3 regions of the Paractinoplanes abujensis genome follow, and region 2 is predicted to be linked to each of the others. Evidence: riboswitches for the same ligand, from Rfam matches in the RefSeq annotation. Region 2 holds a riboswitch; each other region holds the start of a gene.

Region 1 (7,478 bases), 4.5 Mb from region 2:
GCCGGATAGCCCGCGACGACCGGCCCCGTGCCCCGGCGCCGATGGCGACGCCGCGACCGAGACCCCACCGTCCCGACCTGCTGGCACTCACCAGACGCGAGTGCCAATGACTTGTTTAGCACTCCAGGGGTGCGAGTGCAAGGAAACCTCGACCCCGGGCGGTGGTCACTCCTCCGGGGCGTCGAGCTCCGCGAACAGGGAACGGCTGGTCACCGGTTCGACCGCCCGGCGGGCCTGCCCGTAGGTCACCAGGGCGGCGATCGCCCACAGCTGAACCAGCACGACCCCGGCCGCCGTGGCCGCGAACCCGCCGAGCGCGTAGTCGGCCACCCGCGGCACCACCGTGAGCGCGGCTGCGGCGACCAGCAGCCCGCCCGGGCGCGCGTGCGAGAGCAGATGGGCCGCGCGCCGCGGACCGCGCCCGCGCTCGATCAGCACGACGCAGCCGAGCACCCCGCCGAAGGTGAGCGCGACCGTCGAGCCGACGGCGAATCCGATGGCCACCAGGCCGCCCGCCGCACCCACCTGCTCCTCGGTCAGCAGCAGCGGCAGGCCACCGGTGAGCAGGCCGAACCCGGCGAACCACAACCACAGGGCGCGCAGCCGCATCGAGACCAGCGACCAGACCCGGCGGGCGCGGGGCCGCCGGCCCTGGGCGGCCGCGGGCAGCGCCACGCCGACCGCGCCGGCCAGGCTGAGCACGAGCGGCAGGGCGGACACCGCGAGATAGGCCAGCCACATGGCCGGGAGCAGCAACAGGCCGAACCCGCCGACCAGGTCGGCCAGGGCGGGCGCGGCCACGATCGTGTCGTCGACCCGGCCCACGAAGAAGTGCATGGGCAGCGCGACCAGCAGCATGACCGGGATCAGGTGGGCCGCGTGCCGCCCGGCGACCCGGCCGAACCGGCGCGCCCACTGCCCGAACCCGGGCCCGGCGACGAGCGGGTCGTGGACGACCGGTGGCTCCGGCGCGATGTCGCGCCGCCAGCTCAGGTCGGCCGTGCGCCCCTCCGGGTCGAAGGGGTCGGCGGCGGCCACCACCGGTGCCTCGACCATGAAGATGCGCGCGTCACCCTGCTCCACCCGGACACCTTGCCCCAGCACACGCCGGTGCCGCCACCCCGTCCGATTCCCGGCAACCGGGTTGCCGCACCCGCCGGATCCGGGTAGTCAGGACGCCATGAGCTGGAACGTGCACCGGATACGCCCCGAGGACGCGGCCCGGATGCGCGCGCTGCGGCTCGAGATGCTCGCCGACAGCCCGCTGGCCTTCCTGGAGACGCTGGCCCAGGCCGCCCAGCGCTCCCACGAGTCGTTCCGGCAGCGCGTCGCGCAGGCCGCCACGGGCCCCGGCCTGGCCCAGTTCGTGGCCGACCCGGGCGACGGCGGGCGGCTGATCGGCCACGCCGGGGGCACGGTGGCACCCGACTTCCCCGGCCAGACGGTGATCTTCGCGGTCTACGTGACGCCGGCCTACCGGGGCGGCAAGGTGGTGGCCGACCTGATCGAGGCGGTCAGCGCGTGGTCGGCCGCCGCGGGCCGCCGGCACACGCTGCTCGAGGTCGTCGTGGGCAACGACCGGGCCGTCCGGGCGTACGAGAAACTCGGTTTCGGCGACACCGGCGAGCGCGTGCCGCACCCGGTGATCCCGGCCCTGACCGAGCTGCGGATGCGGCGGGTCGTGTGATGGCCGCGCGTCACGTCACCAGGGGCCTCCTGACCGCGCTGAACGGCACGACGGGAGCCGGGCTGCTGGTCGCGCTGGCCACCCGGGCCAAGATCAGGCGAGGCCGGCACGGGGTGCTGATCGCCGAGGGCTATCGCCTGCCGATCCCGCCCGCCTCCTGCTTCACCGTCGGGTCGGTCATCGTGACCCGGCGCAGCGCCGAGTGGCTGCTCGACGAGCAGCGCCGCGAGCTGTTCGAGCACGAACACCACCACGCCAAGCAGTACGCCCTGCTCGGCCCGCTGTTCTGGCCGGCCTACTGGGTCGCCTGCGGCTATTCGTACGCGACGACCGGCTCGTGGGGCGCCCGCAACTTCTTCGAGAGGCGTGCGGGCCTGAAGGCCGGCGGTTACCCCACCGACCTCCCGCTGCGTCCCTGGCTGGCCCGGCTCACAGGTCCTTCTGCCAGTCGATCCAGGAATCGACCATCCGGAACCCCATCGCCCGATTGACCTTGAGCATGAAGGCGTTCGCGGCGGCGTTGAACGTGTCGATCGCCTCCAGGGCCGGTTTCTCCCGCCGCACCAGGCTCAGGTTCTCCAGCTTGACCAGCAGACCGAGCCGGTGGCCGCGGTGCTCCGGGTCGACGATGGTGGTGCTCTGCCAGGCGTGCGCCGGCTGGTCGAGCTCGGCGACGACGGACGTCCAGGCGGCCAGCCGATCGCCGATCAGCGCGCCGGTCTGATAGTTGCGGCGGCCACGCCTCTCCCGGGTCAGGTCGCCCTGGCGGATGCGTTCGGCGTCCATCTTCTCGGGCTCGAGGACAAGATCGCCGGTCGGGGCGTCGGCGTTCATCCGCCCCTCCAGATAGGCCACGCCGTCGATCAGGTCGTCCGGCGGCACGCCCACCCAGCTGCGCAACGTGTATCCCGTCGAGCGCTTGTCGGCCTCGGCCCGCAGGCCGGCCAGCAGCGACTCGTCGAGCGCGGTGACGTCGAGCCGGCTGCGCAGGTCGACCAGGCCCTGCTTGGCGCCGACCGACTCGGCGAACGCGGTGCCGTCGGGGTGCCGGTCGACGGTCGAGGCCTGCAGGTGTTTGCGGTGGTGGACCTCGGCCCGCTCGACCGCCAGGTCATAGAGGGCGCGGCCCACGCCGTGACGTCGATGCTCAGGCAGCACAAGCAGGTCCAGCTCGACAATGTCCAAATTGTCGAGTTGGGGGAAGTTGAGCTCGAGATAGCCGACCGGCTTGTCGTCGAGGTAGCCCAGATAGCGCTCGATGAGCGCGCCCGGTGGCGGATTGTCGAAGGTCTTGAGGAAGTTTCGCCGGATCGAAAAGGGAATGTCCGGACAGTCGTGATGTGCTGTAACGCTCGCAATGTCGTAGACGATCTCGTAAGACGTCAGAGGACCGGCAGATACACGCATGGCCGCCACCCTTGCGGGCGGCGGCCATGAACGCGAGCGATTTATCGCGCCGTCACGGGACGGAAGTTGGTCGGGAGAACGGACGCACAACGCCTCCGGCGCTGGGTCGTTGGGCCCCTCGAGAGATTGTCGCCAAGCTCGAAGGTGAGGGGCCGCGTACGGCGCCGCGCCCTCCCGCAGAGAGCATCTTGCCGATCCCGGTAACCCGGCGCAAGTCCTCGCGGGATGGAATTCTCACTTGACGCCGGACGGTCAGTTACTCACCGTCATCATCCCAGGAGGCCGGCCTCGCGGGCGCCCTTGAGCGACGGCTTGATCCGGTGGGTCGGTCCGACCAGTTCCGAGATCGCGTCCAACGTCTTGAGACCCTCGCCGGTGTTGTAGACGACCGTCTCCTTCTCGGGGTCGAGCTTGCCGCTCTCGACGAGCTTCTTGAGCACGGCCACGGTCGTGCCGCCCGCGGTCTCGGCGAAGACACCGGTGGTCTCGGCCAGCAGCCGGATGCCGGCCCGGATCTCGTCGTCGTCGGCGTAGTCCATCCAGCCACCGGTGCGCCGGACGGCCTCGATCGCGTACGCCCCGGCGGCCGGGTCGCCGATGTTGAGCGACTTCGCGATGCCGGTCGGCTTGACCGGGGTGATCTCGTCGGTGCCGCTCTGCAGCGCCGTGGCGATCGGGTTGCAGCCGGCCGACTGCGCGCCGAAGACCGTCCAGCCGTCCTCGGGCGCCTCGCACAGCCCGATCTCGACCAGCTCCGCGAACGCCTTGTCGACCTTGGTCAGCAGCTCGCCGGAAGCCATCGGGATGACCACCTGAGCCGGGATGCGCCAGCCGAGCTGCTCGGCGACCTCGTAGCCCAGGGTCTTCGAGCCCTCGGCGTAGAACGGCCGGACGTTGACGTTGACGAACGCGGTGTCCTCGAACTCGTCGGTCTCGACCAGCTCACCGCAGAGCCGGTTGACGTCGTCGTAGGAGCCCTCGATGGCCACCAGGTCGCCGCCGTAGACCGCGGTCGTGACGACCTTGCCCTGCTCCAGGTCGTACGGGATGAAGACGATGCTGGGCGCCCCGGCGCGAGCGGCGTGCGCGGCCACCGAGTTGGCCAGGTTGCCGGTGGAGGCACAGGCGAAGCGGGTGAAGCCGAGGCCCCGGGCCGCGGTCAGCGCGACCGAGACCACGCGGTCCTTGAACGAGTGGGTCGGGTTGGCCGAGTCGTCCTTGACCCACAGCGGCGCCCGCAGTCCGACCGCGGCGGCCAGGGCGGGCGCGCTGACCAGCGGGGTCAGGCCGGGGTCGAGGGTGACCCGGGTCGCCGGGTCCTGACCGGCGGGCAGCAGGCCGGCGTAGCGCCAGATGTTCTGCGGGCCGGCTTCGATCTGCTCACGGGTGACCCGCGCGAGGAGGTCGGCGTCGTAGGCCACCTCGAGCGGGCCGAAACACTCGTAACAGGCGTGCTGGGCGATCAGCGGGTATTCCGCTCCGCAGGCACGGCACACGAGACCCTTGGCGGGCGAGGCGGAGATAGCAGCGGGTGCGTTGACGGTAGACGTCATCGAGGCCTTCCCTCTCATCTTTCCCCAGGTCGGGGACGGAATTAGCACCTGCCGCGCGCGGCCTCGTCGTCGAGACTGCACGGTGGTTGCCGGGGCTTCACAGGGCCGTATCCCTCTGCCCCTCTGGATGAGGTATTCAGTTGTGTTTCCAACACCTTACGACGGGATCCCGCGTTTCGGCACGCGCGATCCGAAGGTGTGAGACAGACCCCTGCTACGAGGTGATGTCCTTCCGGGTGAAGCGCCAGAACGCGACACCCCAGCACACGGTGGCGTAGATGACGGCGCTGATGGCCCCCTTGACCAGGTCGTCCGTCTGCACGGGAGTGGAGAGCAGGCCCATCCAGGCGTCGCTGTAATGCGTGGGCAGCGCGTTGCGGATCACCCCGAGCGCCGTGATCTGGTCGAGGATGCTGGACAGGATCCAGATCATCACCGCGCCGCCGACCGCGCCCAGCGGGGCGTCGGTCAGGGTGCCCAGCAAGAACGCCAGCCCGGCCACGACCAGCATGGTGACGGCCAAATAGCCGGCGATCCCGAGCAGCCGCAGCAGACCTGCGCCGGGCGCGATCTCGGCCGCGATCGTGCTGCCCAGCGGGTGCCAGCCGTAGCGCAGGGTGCCCGCGAGCAGCCCGACCCCGGTCAGCACGAGCAGCGCCACCGCCGAGTAGGCCAGCGCCACCATCAGCTTGACCGCGAGCAGCCGGGCCCGCGGGACCGGCACCGCCAGCAGGTAGCGCAGGCTGCCCCAGCTGGCCTCGCTGGCCACCGTGTCGCCGCAGAAGAGCGCAACCACCACGACCAGCAGGAATCCGGCCGACACAGCCAGGCAGAACAGCGCGAAGTTGAGCCCGCCCGAGGTGGCCAGGTCGACCAGGCTGCCGAAGGCGCCGCCGTCGCCGTCCTCGTCGCCGCCGCTGTCGAACTCGAAGGCGATCAGGATGATCAGCGGCAGCACCGCCATGAAGCCCAGCCCGAGCTGGGTGCGCCGGCGCGAGGCCTGCCGCCGCACCTCGGCCCAGACCGGCAGGGTGCGCGACGGCCGGTAGCCGGTCGCGCCGGCACTCACATCAACGCTCATCGGTCTCCACTTCCCCGCGAGTTCTCGCCGACCAGGGCGAGGAAGGCGTCCTCGAGGCGGCGCCGCGGCACCACCCGGTCGACCGCGACGCCCGCCCGGACCAGCGACGCCACCACCTCGGAGCGGGGCGTGCCGTTCATCTCGACGATCAGCCCGGACGGCCCGTCGGGCAGCACCGAGCGCACGCCCAGCTCGTCCAGCACCCGCTCGGCGGCCGGCACGTCGGACACCTCCAGCTGCACCGACGGGGAGTCGCCGACGATCTCCTCGACCGGACCGGACGCGACGATGCGGCCCTTGTTGACCACGACGGCGTGCGTGCAGGTCTGCTCGACCTCGGCCAGCAGGTGGCTGCTGACCAGCACGGCCCGCCCGTCGGTGGCGTACCGCTTGAGCACCCGGCGCATCTCGGCGATCTGCGGCGGGTCGAGCCCGTCGGTCGGTTCGTCGAGCACCAGCAGCTCGGGCAGGCCCAGCATGGCCTGGGCGATGGCGAGCCGCTGCCGCATGCCGTGGCTGTATTTCTTCGTACGCCGGTGGACCGACTCACCCAGCCCGGCGATCTCGAGCGCCTCGTCGAAGCGGGCGTCCGCCCACGGGCGTCCGGTGGCTTTCCAGTACGCCTCAAGGTTCTCCAGCCCGGTCAGGTGGGGCAGGAAGCCCGGCCCCTCGACCAGCGCGCCGACCCGCGACAGCACCGGCGAGCCGGGCACCAGCTTGTGCCCGAACACCAGGGCCTCGCCCGCCGTCGGCATGGTCAGGCCCATCAGCACCCGCAGCGTCGTGGTCTTGCCGGCGCCGTTGGGCCCGAGCAGGCCGACCACCTGCCCCCGCCGCACGGTGAAGCTGATCTCCTCGACCGCGACGAAGCCGTCCCCGTACGCCTTGCGCAGCCCCTGCACGACCAGCGGGGTGTCGGCGTGCTCGGGATCGGTGGGGGTGTGCCGCCGCCGCAGCTTGCGCCGCCGTACGAGCAGCAGCACGGCCAGCCCCAGCGCGATCGCCACGAGCAGGCCGGCCAGCACGTACCGCCAGATCGTCTGCGGGTTGGCGATGGGCTCACCGACCACTGTCGGCAGCTGCAGCTCCGTGCCGACCTGAACGCTGTAGAGGGCCGGCTCCGCCGGGGAGAGGAACGCCTGGTCGGTGGTGGCCACCACGACCCGTACGGTGTGACCGGCGTCGATCTGACGCACGATCGCGGGCAGCCGGACCGTGTGCACCTCCGAGTCCTCCAGCGCCGCGGGCAGGCCGGTGAGCCGCACCGGGGCGACCAGGCCGGCGCTCAGCGTCTCGGCCCCCGACTGGTCGACGTCGTAGAGCTTGACGAAGAGGGTGGCTTCCCCGCTCGTCGAGGCGACCCGCAGCCGGACGGTGGGCGACCCGGCCACGTCGATCGCCTTGCTCACCGGAGCCGATTCGAAGGTCGCGTGCTGGCCGGGGATGTCGGCGGCGACCCCGGAGAGCAGTTCGCTGAGGCGCCCGCCCGTGCCCGGCAGCGACGAGAGCGCGCCCGGGTTGCCGTTCGGCGGGTTGGCGATCGGCTGCGCCGGGCCCTGCAGGGTCACGCTGGTCGTGCCGGTTCCGCCCAGGCCCGGGTACGCGTCGTCGGAGTAGCCGTTGGTCACGAGCCCGCGGTCGAGCGCGCTGAACCCGGCCACCCGCGAATACGTGAAGTCGCCGGACGGCGCCTCGCCCTCGCCCTTGACGTAGTGGTCGAGCCACTGCGCGGTCAGGAACTTCACCCTGT
Region 2 (7,478 bases):
GAAGGAGGTTCCCGATGAACGGCGTCCTCGACGTCGCCGCCGGCGTCTGCCTGATCGTCGGCGCCCTGCTCGGCCTGTCCGCCGGGGTCGCCCTGATGCGCTTCCCCGACCTGCTGTCCCGCATGCATGCGGCCACCAAGCCCCAAGTGCTCGGCCTGTTGCTGGTGCTGACCGGCTGCGCGCTGCGGCTGCGCGACGCCGTCGACATCACGACGCTGCTGCTGGTCGCCGTGTTCAGCATGGCCACAGCCCCGGTCGCGGCCCACATGATCGGGCGCGCCGGCTACCGCGCCGGACTGGCCCGCGAGGACCTGCTGGTCGTCGACGAACTCCGCACCGCCGACGACAAACGGTGAGGGGGTTCAGCATGGAGCTGTTCGGCATGCCACCACCCGATGGACCCGACGCCGCCCTGGCCCGCCGCATAGCCGAGTCCTTGGCGGCGGACGACCGCTTCCGCCGCCAGCCGGTGGCCGTCCAGGTCCAGAACGGCGTGGCCATCCTGACCGGCCGGGTCGAGAGCCGCGAGGTCCACGACGCCCTGATCTCGGCGGTCCGCGAGGTTGCCGGCCCGCGCGACCTGTGCGACGTCCTCCGCATCACCGACGGTGAGACCCGTCTGCGCGAGGCCCGCCAGTTCGGCGAGCTGGCAGCCCACCTGGCCACGTCCCCGGCCCGCAGCACCCGCCGCGGCTCCCCGGCCGCGGTGGTCGCTCGCATGGTCATGCTGACCGTGACGGCCACCATCGTCCTGATCGAGGTAGCCGGCTGGCTGGCCGCCCTCTTCGGCGTCGGCCTCCTGGCCTGGGCCGCCGACGTCCTGCTCCGCCGCCGCAAACGCTGACCGCCTCCCTCCTCGCGCCACCCCGCGTCGCGCCGCGGCGCCCCACCACAGCGCCGCATCGGCGGGGGTCTGCATGTCACGGTTGATCTGGCACCGAACTGAAATTCCACGCCGTCGGCAGATCGCCGCCGCACAACGCGCATGTGAAGTCACCGTCGCGCACGATGTTGCGCTCGCCGCAATCCGGGCAGCGCCGGAAGGTCAGCTCATGAGTGAAGCCGCCGGGGTGGGCTGTGCCGAGACGGTCGAGTGCCGCGGCCACGGCCGGCCAGCAGTCCGGGTCCGGGCAGTAGCCGGTCGACTGGTTCGACACCTCGACCACCCGCCGCTCGCCGTCGAATGTCATCTCACCGGCCGCCAGCACGTCCTGCCCATCGGCCAGAACGACGTGTTCACTCCGGCGCGGCGCCAGTTTGAGCCACCCGTCGACCCCGACGACGAACGTCAGCGGCTCGTCCGGGAGCCGTCCCGCGGCGTCGAGACGGACCGGCTCCACGCGGCCGGCCGACTCCTGGATGTCCGCCGGCCCCACATAGCGATAGCGCCTCACCCCGCGACGCTATCCACCCCGCCACCGACAGGGCGACCTGATTAACGCCGACCGGTAGGCCCGCGACGACGACTCGTTGGCAGGACGGGCTTGGGCGGGGGAGGCCGACTGAGCGGATACCTCGGATGGCCGAGTGGGGCCGCGGGCTCAGCGGGTGCGAGCGGCACCGGGCGGGCGCGCCTGGCGCGGGCGGGCGCGCCGGGTGCCGGGCGGGCGCGCCGGGTGCCGGGCGGGCGCGCCGGGTGCCGGGCGGGCGCGCCTGGCGCGGGCGGGTGCGCCGGGTGCCGGGCGGGTGCGCCTGGCGCGGGCGGGTGCGAGCGGCGCCAGGCAGGTGCGCGGGGCACAGGCGGATACCGAGCCGGCGTCAGCGCTTTCCGATGGCTGTTGGGCGGACCACGAAGATGACGCGGTCCGGGGCGTCGGTCGGGGGCTTGGTGCCGAACGGAGCGTCGTAACGCTCGGCCAGCTCGACGAAGAAGTCGCCGTTCGGGTCGGGGTCGATGCGTTCCACGACGCCTCGTACTTCGATATAGCGATACGGGTCGGCCGGGTCGACGATCGAGAGGGAGACGGCGGGGTTGGCCGTGACGTTGCGGAACTTGCGGCGGAAGTTGGTGTGCGTGAAGCGCAGGAACTGACCGTCCCAGCTGAACCACATCGGGTTGACCTGCGGCGTACCGTTGTCGCGCACGGTGGCGAGGTGACCGATCAGGGGCCGCTCCAGCAGGTCGAGGAGCTCGTCGGGGATGATCCGGGTTTCAGACGTCACGGTCGCACACTCTACCCAACCTATGGGCATTGTGGGTTCGTCGGCGGGTGGCCGAATATTCGCGTCGGCGTGGGACTGCTATGGTCCGACGGGTCACGAGTGCCAGCGTCAAGCCCCGGCTCGCTGGCCGGCAACCCCCTGTGGTGGGTGGGTGCTCCGGGTGATGACCAGGTCCGGCGCGCAGCGTGCCGGGCAAACCACGACTCGGGAGTGCGCTGTGACTCTGCCCCGGCCTGTCCTTGAAGGTTCCCTCGTACGGCTCGAGCCGCTGACCCCCGCGCACGCGGCCGACCTGGCCGCGGCGGCCGCCGGTGATCGTGGGTCGTTCGGCTGGACCTGGGTGCCGCAGCCCGGCGAGGTGGACGACTACATCGACCAGCAGCTCGGGCGGGCGGCCCAGGGGACCATGACTCCGTATGCGCAGATCGCGCTGGACACGGGCCGGGCCGTCGGAGCCACCGCGTACTGGGATCCGCGCCGCCGCCCCGAAACCGGTGACCTGTATGCGATCGAGGTCGGCTTCACCTGGCTGGCCGCCGCGGCGCAGGGCACCGGCATCAACACCGAGGCGAAGCTGCTGCTGTTCGCGAACGCCTTCGACAACTGGCGCGTCGAGCGGGTCGATCTCAAGACCGACGCGCGCAACGTTCGTTCCCGGGCGGCGATCGCGGCGACCGGCGCGACCTTCGAGGGCGTCCTGCGCCGCTGGTCACGGTCGTGGGTGCCGGGTGAGGAGGGCCGGTTGCGCGACTCGGCGATCTTTTCGGTCATCGCCCCGGAATGGCCCGCCTGCCGCGCCCACCTGCGGCAACGGCTGGCCGCCAGGACGGGGCAGCGCAAGGACTCAGCGCGATGAGGGACTGGCGGTCCTGGTTCGAGTTCGGCCGCACGCTGCCCCTGGCGCCCGGCGTCCACGCGCCTTCCCGGTTCTCGGCGCTGCTCGCGGCCGCGTTGCAGGACTGCGGCGACCGTACGGTGATCGATGCGGGCTGCGGCGCCGGCCTGATCACCATCGCGGCGTTGCGGGCCGGCGCCCGGCACGTGATCGCGATCGACTCCGATCCCGCCGCGGTCGAGCTGACCCGGCGCAACGTGGCCGAGACCCTGGGTGTGCAGCCCGTGGAGGTCCTTCGCCTCGACTTCCGCGAGCTGGACGAGCTCGACGCCGACCTGCTCGCCGTCAATCCGCCGCAGCGCCCCGCGTCCACCCTGGAGGCGGTCGAGCCCGACCAGCGCCACCTGCACGTGGGTGGTGGCGCCGACGGCCTCGACACGCTGCGCCTCGTGCTGAGGCACACCAGAGCGGCCACCGTACGCACCACCGCCGCCGACACTCTGCCGATCCGCTCGGTGCCGGCCGTGTCGCGTCGCCGGGTGCTCACCGCCACCCTGCCGATGCACCGGGCCTGGCACCCGCTGACCGGACCGGAGGCCCCGGTCAGCGTCTGGGAGCTGCGCCGCACCCCCGTCTCGACGGCAGGCTCCCGGCCGTGAAAGCCGGCTACTACCCGGAGTCCGGTCCGCCGGGCTTTCTGGCCGCCGCTGCCGCGCAGGCCCGCTTGGTCCTGGCGGCCGGCGACCCCGACGCGACGTACGAGGCCGGCTTGGACTTCGCCGGGCTGGCCGGACGGGCCTTGGGCGCGGCCCCGGCGGGCGAGCCCATCGCCGACTTCCCGGCCGCCCTGAGCTGGATCTGGGGTTCGCTCACCGACGAGATGGACGCCCCCGGCCGCGGAGCACCGGACCAGGGCGCGGCCGCGGTCCGGCACATGCGCCGGGCCGCCACCGAATGGCTCGAGGTGCTCGGCTCCCCCGTCCCGGGTGCGGTTGCCGCCTACCTGGACCGCTGGCTCCACGAGGAGTGCGGCTACGAGCGGCCCTGATCGGAGCCGGGCGGAAAGCGACAAGCACCACATCGTGCGGGGTGTCACGATTCGGTGCCGGGCGAACGGTCGACAGCGGACGATGGGTGGATGAGGCTTCCGTCGGTGGTTGTGGTCAGGGCCGCGTTCCTGGCTGTCGCCCTGCTGATCGTGCTGATCGGGGTGGTGGGGTGGCCTGCCGTCTTGCTGGGGGCGGCGTTCGCGGTTTGGTTCACCGACACGCGCCGGCCCGGCCGAAAGGCGTAGGCGCAGCCGAAAGACCTAGTGAACGCGCTGGCTACCGTGCCGGCGATGTGGGACAGAAGATTTCTCGGAGTGCTCGCGGCCGCGCTGGTGGTGGCCTTTGTGATGCTGCCGCCCGTGGTGGCGGCGGCCTGGACGGGTGCCGGCCCGACCAGTCACGGGCAGCTTGTGCAGGCCACCCAACAGGGGTTCGCCGACTACTGGCGGGCCGGTGGCGGGCAGCTCGACGCGGGCCTGCAGCGGCTTGTCGACTACTGGTTCGCCTTCCACGTGGTGAAGGGCGTGATCTCGGCGCTGCTGCTGGGGACGCTGGTGGCCCTGGCCGTTCCGCTCTGGCGCAGCCGCAAGCTGGTCGCGGCGGGGGTGTCGGGGCTGGCCGTGGTGGCCGCGGCGGCCGTGATGGCCAACGTGCAGGGCATGCTGGCGCCGCTGTCGTCGCTGCTGCCGATGGCCGGGGAGCCGACGTTGGCCGCGGCCGGGCGCGAGCTGAGCGCGGTGCTCAGTTCGGGTGCTCCGATGCCGGCGTCGTTGGAGCCGATGGTCAGCGACTTCGGCTGGTATCACGCGGTCATGGTGCCCATCGCGGGCGTCGCCGTGCTGATCCTGCTGGCCACGAGCGTCCTGCTGTGGCGCGGACCCTCCCGAGCCGGGCACAAACCAGCGCGCGGGTCGTCGCCAGCCGGGCACAACCCAGCGCGCGGATCCTCCCGAGCCGGGCACAAGGTGATCGCGGGCGTGACGCTGACCCTGGCCCTCGTCATGGGGGTGGTGGTCACGGCCAACGCGACCACGGCCGCCGACCCCGCCCCCGCCCTGCTGGCCTTCTTCCAGGGCGGCTGGTAGGCACAGCGCTGCCCCGGCCGGAAAGCCGGGGCAGCACCCACATTCACTGCTCACACCACCCGGATGACCACCCGGTCGTAGCGGGTCAGCGGGAACGTCCCGCTATCGGTGCCCTGCAGGATCACCGAGATCGTCTGGCCGGGCCGCGCGTCCGCCGGGATCTTGACCGACGCCGACGAGCCCCGACCCGTCACGGCGACAGCCCCGGGATAGGTGCCCTCCTCGCGGTACTGCCACCACGAGGCGGTCACCTTGCGGCCGTCCGGGTCGGACAGTTTCGCGCCCAGCGACACGGTCGCTCCGGGCCGGGCTGGCACCGTGTCACCGGCGGCGATCCGCACCGACGGCGGGTGGTTGGCCCGTGACCAGCGTGGCGTCAGCGTCCACTGGATGCGGGCCGCGAAGTCGTTCTGGGCCGCGCCCGCCCAGCGCAGCGTGGTCAGGTCGGCCACGTCGGCGCCGGTCGCGTCCTTCTCGGTGGGGACGAGCCGCCACAGGTCGGGCGACGCCGACACCTGGTAGGCCCGGCCGCCCCAGCCCCCGATCGCCGGGGCGGCCGGGTTCTGCAGGCCCGTACGGAGAAGCTGGTTGAACACGACGTTGTCGCCTTCGGACAGGAAGTCGTACGGGCTCATCGGTTTGCACCAGCCGCCGGGCGCCTTGACCGGGTCGCCGAACACGTCGAGCGGGTCGCCGGGGGTGGTCTGCCCGTCGAGCCACGAGCGGTAGAGCGAACCCCACGGCCCGATCTGGATGTTCCGCCGGATCCAGTCGCCGGTGAAGTAGGCCCGGTCCGCGGGCAGCCCCCGTACGTTGCCCTGGCCGTCGTTGTTGCAGTTGAAGCCCCACGTCGCATAGCCCGCCGACAATTCCTCGACGCGCAGCGCGGGCCAGGCCTTCGAGATGTAGTTCGCGTACGTCTCGTCCTGGAACCCGCTGGCCAGAATAACGGCCTTCTTCGACACCGCAGCACGCACCGACGACCATTGCGGAGTACCGGAATAGCGCTCCTCGATCGATTTGAGCGCCCGCGCGATGGTGCTCGTCCCGCCCCACGCCTGCAGGTAGAGCGGTCGCCGGTCCCGGTCGAGCAGCAGATCCCGGATGAGGTTCGATCCGGGCGTGTCCGAGGCCATCTCGCCTTCGAAGGCGATGTTCCCGAGCCGCACGAGCGATCTGATTTTCGCGGGCGACGGGTAGGCCGCGTCGTGTTTGCGCAGGTTGGGATAGACCTTCGCGTACGCGGGGATGATCTGGGTTTCGATTGTCGTCGAGCCGGTCCACCGCCACGACGTCTGCGGGGTCTTGTATTCGCGGCCGGGCAGGAAGAACTCGGTGCCTTTACCGTCACCGGCCCAGTGGAATTTGCTGCTGCTGTAGATGATGCCTTGGGTGTCGAGCTCGTTCGTGTAGAGCAGGTAGCGCACGAGCGAGGCGATGTCGTCGGATTCCATGTCGGTGGTGACGACCGTACGAGGTTTGTCGGTGTGGCGCCCGGAGGAGGCGGAAGCCGGCGCGGCAGCGGTGACGGCAGCCACGACGCCGGCGACCGCGCTCGTCAGTGCACGGTGGAAACGCATGTCACTGGACCTCGCCGAAGAGGGCGTTCTGGACGAGGCGCTGGGCGGCCATCGCGTCCTGGCGTTCCTGAGCCTCGGCCAGTGCCGCCGTGTCGAGCCGGTCGAGGGCCCGGTGGATCCGCTTGAGGGTGCCGATCGCCGTGTTGGCCGCGTCGACGCTGTCCTCGCGGAACGGGAACTGGTCGAGCTGCCACACGCCGTCCCAGTTGTTCTTGCGCAGGGTGTGGAAGAACTCGAAGATCTCGGTCAGGTGAACCGTGCCCACGACCAGGTCGTCGTCCCAGCCGCGCAGGTTGTCGTTGACGTCCATGCCGTAGAGACGGCCGTGGTCGATGATCAGCTGGGCCGCGTCGGCCGGGGACTCGCCGCCGTAGAGGCTGTGGCCGAAGTCGAGCAGGATGCCGACGTTGTCGAGCCCGATCTCCTGGATTCCGAGCAGCGACCGCGCGGCCGAGTCCCACGTCATCTTCACGCGGGGCTCGCGCGGCTTGTACTCGATGGCGAACTTGAGGTCGGGGTGCGCCCCGGCCAGTTCGCGCATCCCGTCCACGGCCAGCTTCCACAGCGTGCGGTGGTCGACCTGGAACGGGTAGTCCCAGCCGTCCTGACCGGGCCAGATCTTCACGTAGTCGGCGCCCAGTTCGCGCACGATGCCCGCGGCCTCGTGCATCAGGTCGAGGGCGGCTTTCCGTACGCCGGGGTCGGGGTTGGTGAAGGAGCCCCGGCTGAACTTGCGCAGGTAGATCTCGGGCGTGATGCCGATGGC
Region 3 (7,478 bases), 6.1 Mb from region 2:
CCGACGCCGAGGGTCTTGATCGCGCCGGCCATCTTGCGGGCCACGGTCTCGGGCGAGCCGATGTACAGCGAGCCCTGCTCGACCTCGTAGTCGAACTCCTGCTTGCGCAGCGGCGGCCAGCCCCGGAGGGCGCCGATCCGGTCCCGCATGACCTTGAAGCGCGGGTAGAAGATCTCCTTGGCCTCCTCGTCGGTGTCGGCGACGAACCCCGGCGAGTGCATCCCGACCGGGTGCGCCACCGTGCCGAGCTGGTCGGCGGCCCGCCGATAGAGATCCACGTACGGGGCGAAGCGGTCGGGCCGGCCACCGATGATCGCCAGCATCAGGGGCAGGTTGTAACGGGCCGCACGGACCACGGACTGCGGGGAGCCGCCCACACCGACCCACGTCGTCAGCCGGCCGGAGTCGGTCTTGGGGAACACGTCGGCGTCGACCAGCGGCGCGCGGGTCGTGCCGCTCCAGGTCACCGGCTTCTCGTCGAGCAGCTGGACGAAGAGCTCGATCTTCTCCTCGAACAGCTTGTCGTAGTCGGCCATGTCGTAGCCGAACAGCGGGAACGACTCGGTGAAGGACCCGCGGCCCAGGATGACCTCGGCGCGTCCGTTCGACAGGGCGTCCACGGTCGCGAAGCGCTGGAACACCCGTACGGGGTCGTCGGAGCTCAGCACCGTGACGCCGGACGCCAGGTGGATGCGCTTGGTCCGGCCCGCGATGCCCGCGAGCACGGTCTCGGGGGTGGAGATCGCATACTCCGGCCGGTGGTGCTCGCCCAGCGCGATCACGTCGACGCCCAGCTCGTCGGCGAGCACGGCCTCGTCGACGACCTGCCGGATGGCGTCGCCGTGCGAAAGCAGATTGCCCTTGTCGTCCTCCGGCCTGTCGCCGAACGTGTCGAGGCCGAACGTGAGTTCCGTCATCATGACCCTCTCAAGCTGATTGACGTGTCAATTATGCCCGCTACTATTGACACGTCAATCACAGGAGGTGGAGTTGTGAGCGCTGGCACACGGCGATTTCCCACCCGGGACGAGCTCCGGGTCTGGCGTGACTTCCTGGAGACGGGGGACCTGGTGCGGGCCGAGCTGACGGCCCGCCTGCAGCAGACGTCCCAGCTCTCGCCGGGGGACTACGCGGTGCTGCTCGCGCTCAGCGAAGCCACCGGGCAGCGGCTGCGCTCGTCCGAGCTGGCCGCCGCGATCAGCTGGGAGCGCAGCCGGTTGTCGCACCACCTGGGCCGGATGGAGAAGCGCGGGCTGATCCGCCGCGAGGAGTGCGCCACCGACAGCCGGGGTCACGAGGTGGTGCTCACCCCGGAAGGGCTGGCCGCGTTCCAGGCGGCGACCCGGCCGCATCTGCGCGACATCCGCGAACTCTTCGTCGACGCGCTGACCCCCGAACAGCTCGCGGCGGCGGGCGAGATCGCGGCCGCCCTGCGTGCCCATCTCGTACGGGGGTAGAAAGGTCGGCATGGCTCGTATCGCGGTGACCGGAGGCAGCGGCAAACTCGGCCGCGCCGTCGTCAAGGACCTGCTCGACCACGGCAACGACGTGGTGAACCTCGACCTGGCGCCGGGTCCGCCGTCGGCGGCGTCCTACACGCGTGTCGATTTGTCAGACTTCGGCCAGGCGGTCTCCGTGCTGACCGCCGTCGACGACCGCTACGACAAGATCGACGCCGTGGTGCACCTGGCCGCGATCCCCGCCCCCGGCCTGCTCCCCAACGCGGCCACGTTCCACAACAACATCACGGTGACGTACAACGTCTTCGCCGCCGCCCGTACGGCCGGCATCAAGACCGTCGTGTGGGCGTCCAGCGAAACCGTGCTCGGCCTGCCCTTCGAGACCACGCCGCCGCCGTACCTGCCGGCCGACGAGGAGTACCCGGCCCGCCCCAACTCCTCGTACTCGCTGGCCAAGCACCTCGAGGAGCAGATGGCGGCCCAGTTCTGCCGCTGGGACCCCACGCTGACCATGGTCGGCCTGCGCTTCTCCAACGTGATGGAACCCGGCGACTACCAGGACTTCCCCTCGTACGACGCCGATCCGCACCACCGCAGCTGGAACGCGTGGGGTTACATCGACGCCCGCGACGGGGCCCAAGCCGTCCGGCTGTCCCTGGCGTACGGGAAGCCGGGTGTCGAGATCTTCGTGATCGCCAACGCCGACACGGTGATGGCCCGGCCCAGCACCGCCCTGGCGGCTGAGGTCTTCCCCGACCTGCCCCTCAAGAAAGACCTCACCGAACACGAGACCCTGCTCTCCATCGACAAGGCCCGCCGCCTGCTCGGCTACGAGCCCGCGTTCAGCTGGCGTTCGTAGGGGATTTTCTCGCCGGCCTCGACGGGGACGGGGAGTTTGTTCTCCGCCGGGGGCAGGGGGCACGTGGCGAAGTCGGTGTAGGCGCAGGGCAGGTTGGTGGCGCGGTTGAAGTCGAGGGTGACTGTGCCGTCGGAGGCCGGCTCGGCGATGGCCAGGCTGCGGTTGGCCGCGTACGTGGTGATGCCCGACGTCTCGTCGGTGAACAGGGCGAAGAACGATCCCGGGGTGCGGCCGTTGAAGACTGTGAGGGAGAGCGGGGTGCCCAGGGCCTCGAACTCGACGACGCCGGGGGACTCGTAGATGTGTTCCAAACCCTCCACGGCGGCGCCCACCGTGACGTCCTGCGGGGTGTCGAAGGGAACGTAGCGGCCGGTCAGCTGCCACTTGTCGGTGGGCTCGTACGTGGGGGTGCCGCGGAACCGGGTGCGCAGCGCATTGCCGGGGTGGCGGGGGCGGACGATGTCGAAACCGCCGCGCTTGGCCACTTCGATGACGGCGTCGCCGGCGGTGGCGTTGCGGCCGCCGCGTTCGGGGAGGACGCCGAACTCGTGGCGGCCGGTGACCTCCGTGCCGTCGACGGTGAGTGACTCGCCGGGGGCCAGCGTGACGACCGGGCCGGCCGGGCCGGTGCTCCACTCGCCGGGGGCGTCGGGAAAGCGCTGCGGGGTCGCGGTGAGGAAGTTGAGGCTGGTGACGGCCAGGAATCCATGCGGGTCGGCGAGGGTGCGCTCGTGCTCGGCGTGCCACTCGGCCCAAAGCTGCTCGTCCATGCGTTCAGCCTATGCCTACTTGACCGATAGGAGTTACGTGATGCTAGCCTCTTCGGAAGGTCATGAGTGCCAGCGCGTAGCCCCGGCTTGCTGGCCGGCAACCCTTGCGTTCGCGATGGGGTGCCCCGGGTGAGGACCAGGTCTGCGCCCGGCCGGGCGCAGGCAAGCGCGAGCCTCCGGAGGCCTTGCTGTGTCTGACCGTCTCGATGTCGTCGGCGCCGACCTGACCGTGGGCGGGCAACGTTTCGTTCACCTCGACTACGCGGCCTCGGCGCCCGCTGTCCGGGCCGCGGCCGACGCCGTACGGGATCTGCTCCCGTATTACGGCAGCGTGCACCGCGGCGCGGGGCTGCGGTCGCAGCGGTCGACGCTCGAATACGAGCGGGCCCGCGACACCGTGGCCGAGTTCGTGGGCGCCCGCGACGGCGACAGCGTCATCTTCACGCGCAACACGACGGACTCGCTCAACCTGCTGGCCCGCGCGCTGCCCGAGGGCACCACGACGATCGTGTTCGACGGCGAGCACCACGCCAACCTGCTGCCCTGGCCGTCACCCGTGCGCCTGCCCGCGCCGGCCGATCCCGACGCGGCGGTCCGGGCGGTGCGGGCCGCTTTCGAGTCCGTACGGGGTCCCGCGCTGCTCGCCGTGACCGGCGCGAGCAATGTGACGGGGGAGATCTGGCCGGTGCGGGAACTGGCCGACGTGGCTCACTCGTACGGGGGAAGGGTTCTGCTCGATGCCGCTCAGCTGGCGCCGCACCGGCCGGTGAACCTGAGCGAACTGGGCACGGACTATGTCGCCTTCTCCGGGCACAAGCTGTACGCGCCGTTCGGGGCGGGCGTGCTGGCCGGGCGGAGCGATTGGCTGGACGCGGCCGAACCGTACCTGCGCGGCGGCGGCGCCAGCCTGTCCGTCGGCGACCACGACGTCACCTGGGCCACCGGACCCGCGCGGCACGAAGGCGGCACCCCCAACCTGATCGGAGCTGTCGCTCTGGCCGCCGTATGCGAGGCGCTGATGCAGGCCGATCGCGCCGAGCTGGACGACCATGAGCGTTCGCTGCTCGCTTCGCTCCCCGACGGTGTCACCCTCTTCGGCGGACGGCAGCCGCGCGTCGGCATCGTCTCGTACGCCCTGCCCGACGCGGTCGGCGTCGCCGATCGGCTGGGGCGTGAACACGGCATCGGCGTCCGGGCGGGAATGTTCTGCGCCCACCCGCTGGTGCGGCGCCTCGGCGGTGGCGGCGACTGCGGAACCGGCGGCCTGCTGCGCGTGAGCTTCGGCTTGGGCACCACCCACGACGACATCGACCGGCTGTGCGGCATTCTGTTCCCATGACTCAACCGCGCGCCGTGGCCGTCGTGATCTCCGAGGGCCGCGTCCTGCTGATGAAGCGTTACCTGCAGCGGCCCCGGCCGTGCGTGATGTGCCCGCGCGGGGCCCTGGCCTGCGCGGGTCACCACTACGCCGTGCTGCCGGGCGGGAGTGTCGAGCCCGGGGAGTCGTTCGAGGAAGCCGTCCTGCGCGAGCTGACCGAGGAGACCACGATGACGGCACGGATCGAGCGTCAACTGTGGTCGGGCCGGCACGCCAAACGCCGGGCTGTCTATTTCCTCATGACCGACGTCGAGGGCACGCCCGTGCTGTCCGGGCCCGAGGCCGTCGAGAACGGGCCGCTCAACAGTTTCGAATTGCTGTGGGCCACCCCGGCCGACTTCGAGCCGCTGAATGTGTTTCCACCCAGCATCCGGGCGCCACTGACCGCATTGTTGTGAAAATTGTCCTCACGGGACAATCGTGGAATGGAACCCGGCGACTTCTGGCAGCTGATCACCCTCGGGGACGACCGCGAATTCGGGCGCGTCGTCGACGAACTGGCCCGACGTGAAGTCTCCGCCATATACGGTTTCGAGGACCGGCTGGCGGCATTGTTGTATGCCATCGACACTTATCCGCACGCCAGGGCCGCGCGGGCCCGGGGGGACTGGTTTCTTTACGTGCGCTGCGCTGTTGTGGCGGACGGGCCTTCGGCGTACGAGGAAGTGCTCGCCGAGCCTCGGAAACTGCGCCGGTATGCCACCCGCGAGGCTGAGCACCTGCTGTCTGTGGCGTCGACGGCCTACGAGCGGAAAACCGGACTGCCGTGGACGCATGAGGCTCCGTACGACTACGAGTCGGGCAGCAATGCCGAGGGGTGGGCGGGGTCTGAACCGCCACTGTGGATTCGTGCTGCTGTCGGCGTGGCCCGTCTGCTGAACCGCGGCGGCACGAGTGAGCCACCGGGCCGCTGAAGCTGAACGTTGACGGGGCTCCGTGAGCCATGCCATAGTTGACCCATGCCTAGGGCTCACATGACTAGGTGTCGCGGAGCAATCCGCGTCTCCGCTGCCGGTGCTGTGGGCGGCGGGGCGCAGTCGCCCCGGGGAGGGGGTGGCTGTCGTGCGAGGTCGCGTGGTCCGGCAGCTGCTGATGCCGGACCACCGGCGACCCCTCACCAGGGTCGCCGCGAGGGAGTGGAGCCTGTGGCGGACGGATCCGGTCAGGGAAGCACCGCGGCGAGGCCGTCGGCGCGGGGGTCGCTTCCGGCGTCAAGCACACCGTGGCGCAGGCGGGACAGCTGGACGTGGCCGGCGTCGTCGTGCAGGGCCGGCACGGTCGAGATCCGCAGAGCAAAGGCGTCGGGCGCGGTCGGCACGGTCGAGGCCCGCGGAGCAAAGGCGTCGGGCGCGGTCGGCACGGTCGAGGCCCGCGGAGCAAAGGCGTCGGCGGGCAGGCCCGGCTCGAGGATCAAGTCGTCGCCGCGGACGATCCACCGTGGACGCGCCGCCAGTTCGCCGGGGTCGGGGGCCGACAGGACGTCGGGGGCCAGCTGGGCCAGGATCCACGGCTGGGCCCGGCCGCCCTGGCAGCCGAGCGCGACCACGCTCTCTCCGGTGGTGGCGATGGCCGGGCACAACGTGTGCGGCGGACGCAGGCCGGGCCGGAGGTAGGCGGGATGCGACGGGTCGAGACTGAACGAGGAGCCCCGGTTGTGCAGCACCACCCCGGTCGCCGGGTCCAGCAGGCCGGCCCCGAAGCTCTCGAAGACACTCTGGATCAGAGTGACGGCATTGCCCTCGTCGTCGACCGCTGTCACCGCCACCGTGTCACCGGCCGGCTCGGGCAGCCCCGCCGTACGGGCGTCCGGCGGATCAGCCTCCGGCGCTCGGAGAGGCGGATCAGCCTCGGGCGCTCGGAGAAGCGGATCAGCCTGCGGCCCCCGGAGAGGCGGACCAGCCTCGGGCGCTCGGAGAAGCGGATCAGCCTCCGGCCCCCGGAGAGGCGGATCAGCCTGCGGCCCCCGGAGAAGCAGCCCGTCGAGGGAGATCGGGCCGCCGCGAGGATCGCCGAGCAGCGCGTTGCGGGCGGCCTGGGCGCGGTGGCTGTCGGCGATCAGGGCCGGCGAGCCCACGATCGCGAGGAACGTCGCGCCCTGCACCGGCGGTGGCGCGGCGTGCCAGGTGACGTCCCCGGCCACCGTACGCAGGGGGTCGCCGACCTCCGCGGCGTGCTCGGCGAAATCCGCGGCGGTCAGCGGACTGCCCAGCGCCCGCACCCCGGCCACGATCGGTCCCGTGTAGAAAGACCGCCAGTCACGCCCGATCGCGGCCAGGGTCTGCGCCAGGGCCGGCTGCACGAGCCGGGGGCGCAGCATGATCGCGGACAGTCCCGGATCGGCCCGGATGACGTCGATCCGCCTCTCCACGGCCGCCCGCAGGCCCGGGGCCAGGTCGACGCCCGCGGAGGCGAGCCGCACCGCGAAGGCCAGCAGGCGGTCGAGGGGGAGGCGGGCCCCGAGTTCGTGCACGGCGGCCCACCCCGCGACCACGCCGGGCACGGTCACCGTCTGCGGGCCGCTCTGCGGCATCGTGTCGCCCAGGGCCGTCACGTCGACCGCGCGCGCCGCCGCGCCGATGGAGAGGACCGCCCGTACGGGGGAACGGGCCGGACGCACCATGGCGACCAGGTCGCCGCCCACCGAGCACTGGTGGGGGTAGGCGACCGTCAGGGCCGCGGCCGCCGCCAGGGCCGCGTCGAAGGCGTTGCCCCCGGCCGCGACCACCTCGCGTGCGGCGTCGACGGCGGCCGGGTGGGGCGCGGCGATCGCGACAGGCATACCGGCGACCCTACGACCGAACCGGTCCGCGCGCGCGGGGGCAAGAGCGGCCGCCGGCGGAACCGGCCCGTGCGCCGGGGGCAAGAGCGGCCGCCTGCAGAACCAACCGGCGCGTCGGCTGAACCGGCCCGCGCGCGGGGGGCGTGTGGGGATAGCCGCAGTCGACATCAACGGAACGGTGGTTGATCGATGGATGACATGACCAGCATCGACGCGCTGGAGGTGCGGGCGA

What was found. A riboswitch is a leader RNA that binds a small molecule or an ion and turns the genes downstream of it on or off. The one in region 2 is predicted to bind S-adenosylmethionine.
Region 1: linked by a shared signal. The riboswitch ahead of thrC (threonine synthase) and the one ahead of BKA14_RS12335 (GNAT family N-acetyltransferase) in region 2 are both predicted to bind S-adenosylmethionine.
Region 3: linked by a shared signal. The riboswitch ahead of BKA14_RS40775 (aminotransferase class V-fold PLP-dependent enzyme) and the one ahead of BKA14_RS12335 (GNAT family N-acetyltransferase) in region 2 are both predicted to bind S-adenosylmethionine.

Annotation. Positions count from the first base shown of each region.
Region 1 is NZ_JACHMF010000001.1:7,266,439-7,273,916, reverse strand. It holds gene BKA14_RS33285 (hypothetical protein) at 166-1,083, opposite strand; gene BKA14_RS33280 (GNAT family N-acetyltransferase) at 1,181-1,687, shown strand; gene BKA14_RS33275 (hypothetical protein) at 1,687-2,178, shown strand; gene BKA14_RS33270 (GNAT family N-acetyltransferase) at 2,117-3,094, opposite strand; gene thrC (threonine synthase) at 3,364-4,647, opposite strand; SAM riboswitch class I at 4,659-4,781, opposite strand; gene BKA14_RS33260 (ABC transporter permease) at 4,862-5,728, opposite strand; gene BKA14_RS33255 (alpha/beta fold hydrolase) at 5,725-7,478, opposite strand, start outside.
Region 2 is NZ_JACHMF010000001.1:2,757,591-2,765,068, forward strand. It holds gene BKA14_RS45010 (MrpF/PhaF family protein) at 1-18, shown strand, start outside; gene mnhG (monovalent cation/H(+) antiporter subunit G) at 15-356, shown strand; gene BKA14_RS12320 (BON domain-containing protein) at 368-844, shown strand; gene BKA14_RS12325 (TFIIB-type zinc ribbon-containing protein) at 921-1,394, opposite strand; gene BKA14_RS12330 (PPOX class F420-dependent oxidoreductase) at 1,759-2,163, opposite strand; SAM riboswitch class IV at 2,255-2,368, shown strand; gene BKA14_RS12335 (GNAT family N-acetyltransferase) at 2,381-3,019, shown strand; gene BKA14_RS12340 (50S ribosomal protein L11 methyltransferase) at 3,016-3,657, shown strand; gene BKA14_RS12345 (hypothetical protein) at 3,654-4,046, shown strand; gene BKA14_RS12350 (hypothetical protein) at 4,137-4,292, shown strand; gene BKA14_RS12355 (hypothetical protein) at 4,338-5,132, shown strand; gene BKA14_RS12360 (DUF1593 domain-containing protein) at 5,183-6,712, opposite strand; gene BKA14_RS12365 (TIM barrel protein) at 6,714-7,478, opposite strand, start outside.
Region 3 is NZ_JACHMF010000001.1:8,832,839-8,840,316, forward strand. It holds gene BKA14_RS40755 (LLM class flavin-dependent oxidoreductase) at 1-917, opposite strand, end outside; gene BKA14_RS40760 (MarR family winged helix-turn-helix transcriptional regulator) at 993-1,457, shown strand; gene BKA14_RS40765 (NAD-dependent epimerase/dehydratase family protein) at 1,468-2,319, shown strand; gene BKA14_RS40770 (DUF1684 domain-containing protein) at 2,289-3,089, opposite strand; SAM riboswitch class IV at 3,148-3,264, shown strand; gene BKA14_RS40775 (aminotransferase class V-fold PLP-dependent enzyme) at 3,280-4,428, shown strand; gene BKA14_RS40780 (NUDIX hydrolase) at 4,425-4,865, shown strand; gene BKA14_RS40785 (DUF4240 domain-containing protein) at 4,893-5,381, shown strand; gene BKA14_RS40790 (gamma-glutamyltransferase) at 5,630-7,246, opposite strand; gene BKA14_RS40795 (hypothetical protein) at 7,436-7,478, shown strand, end outside.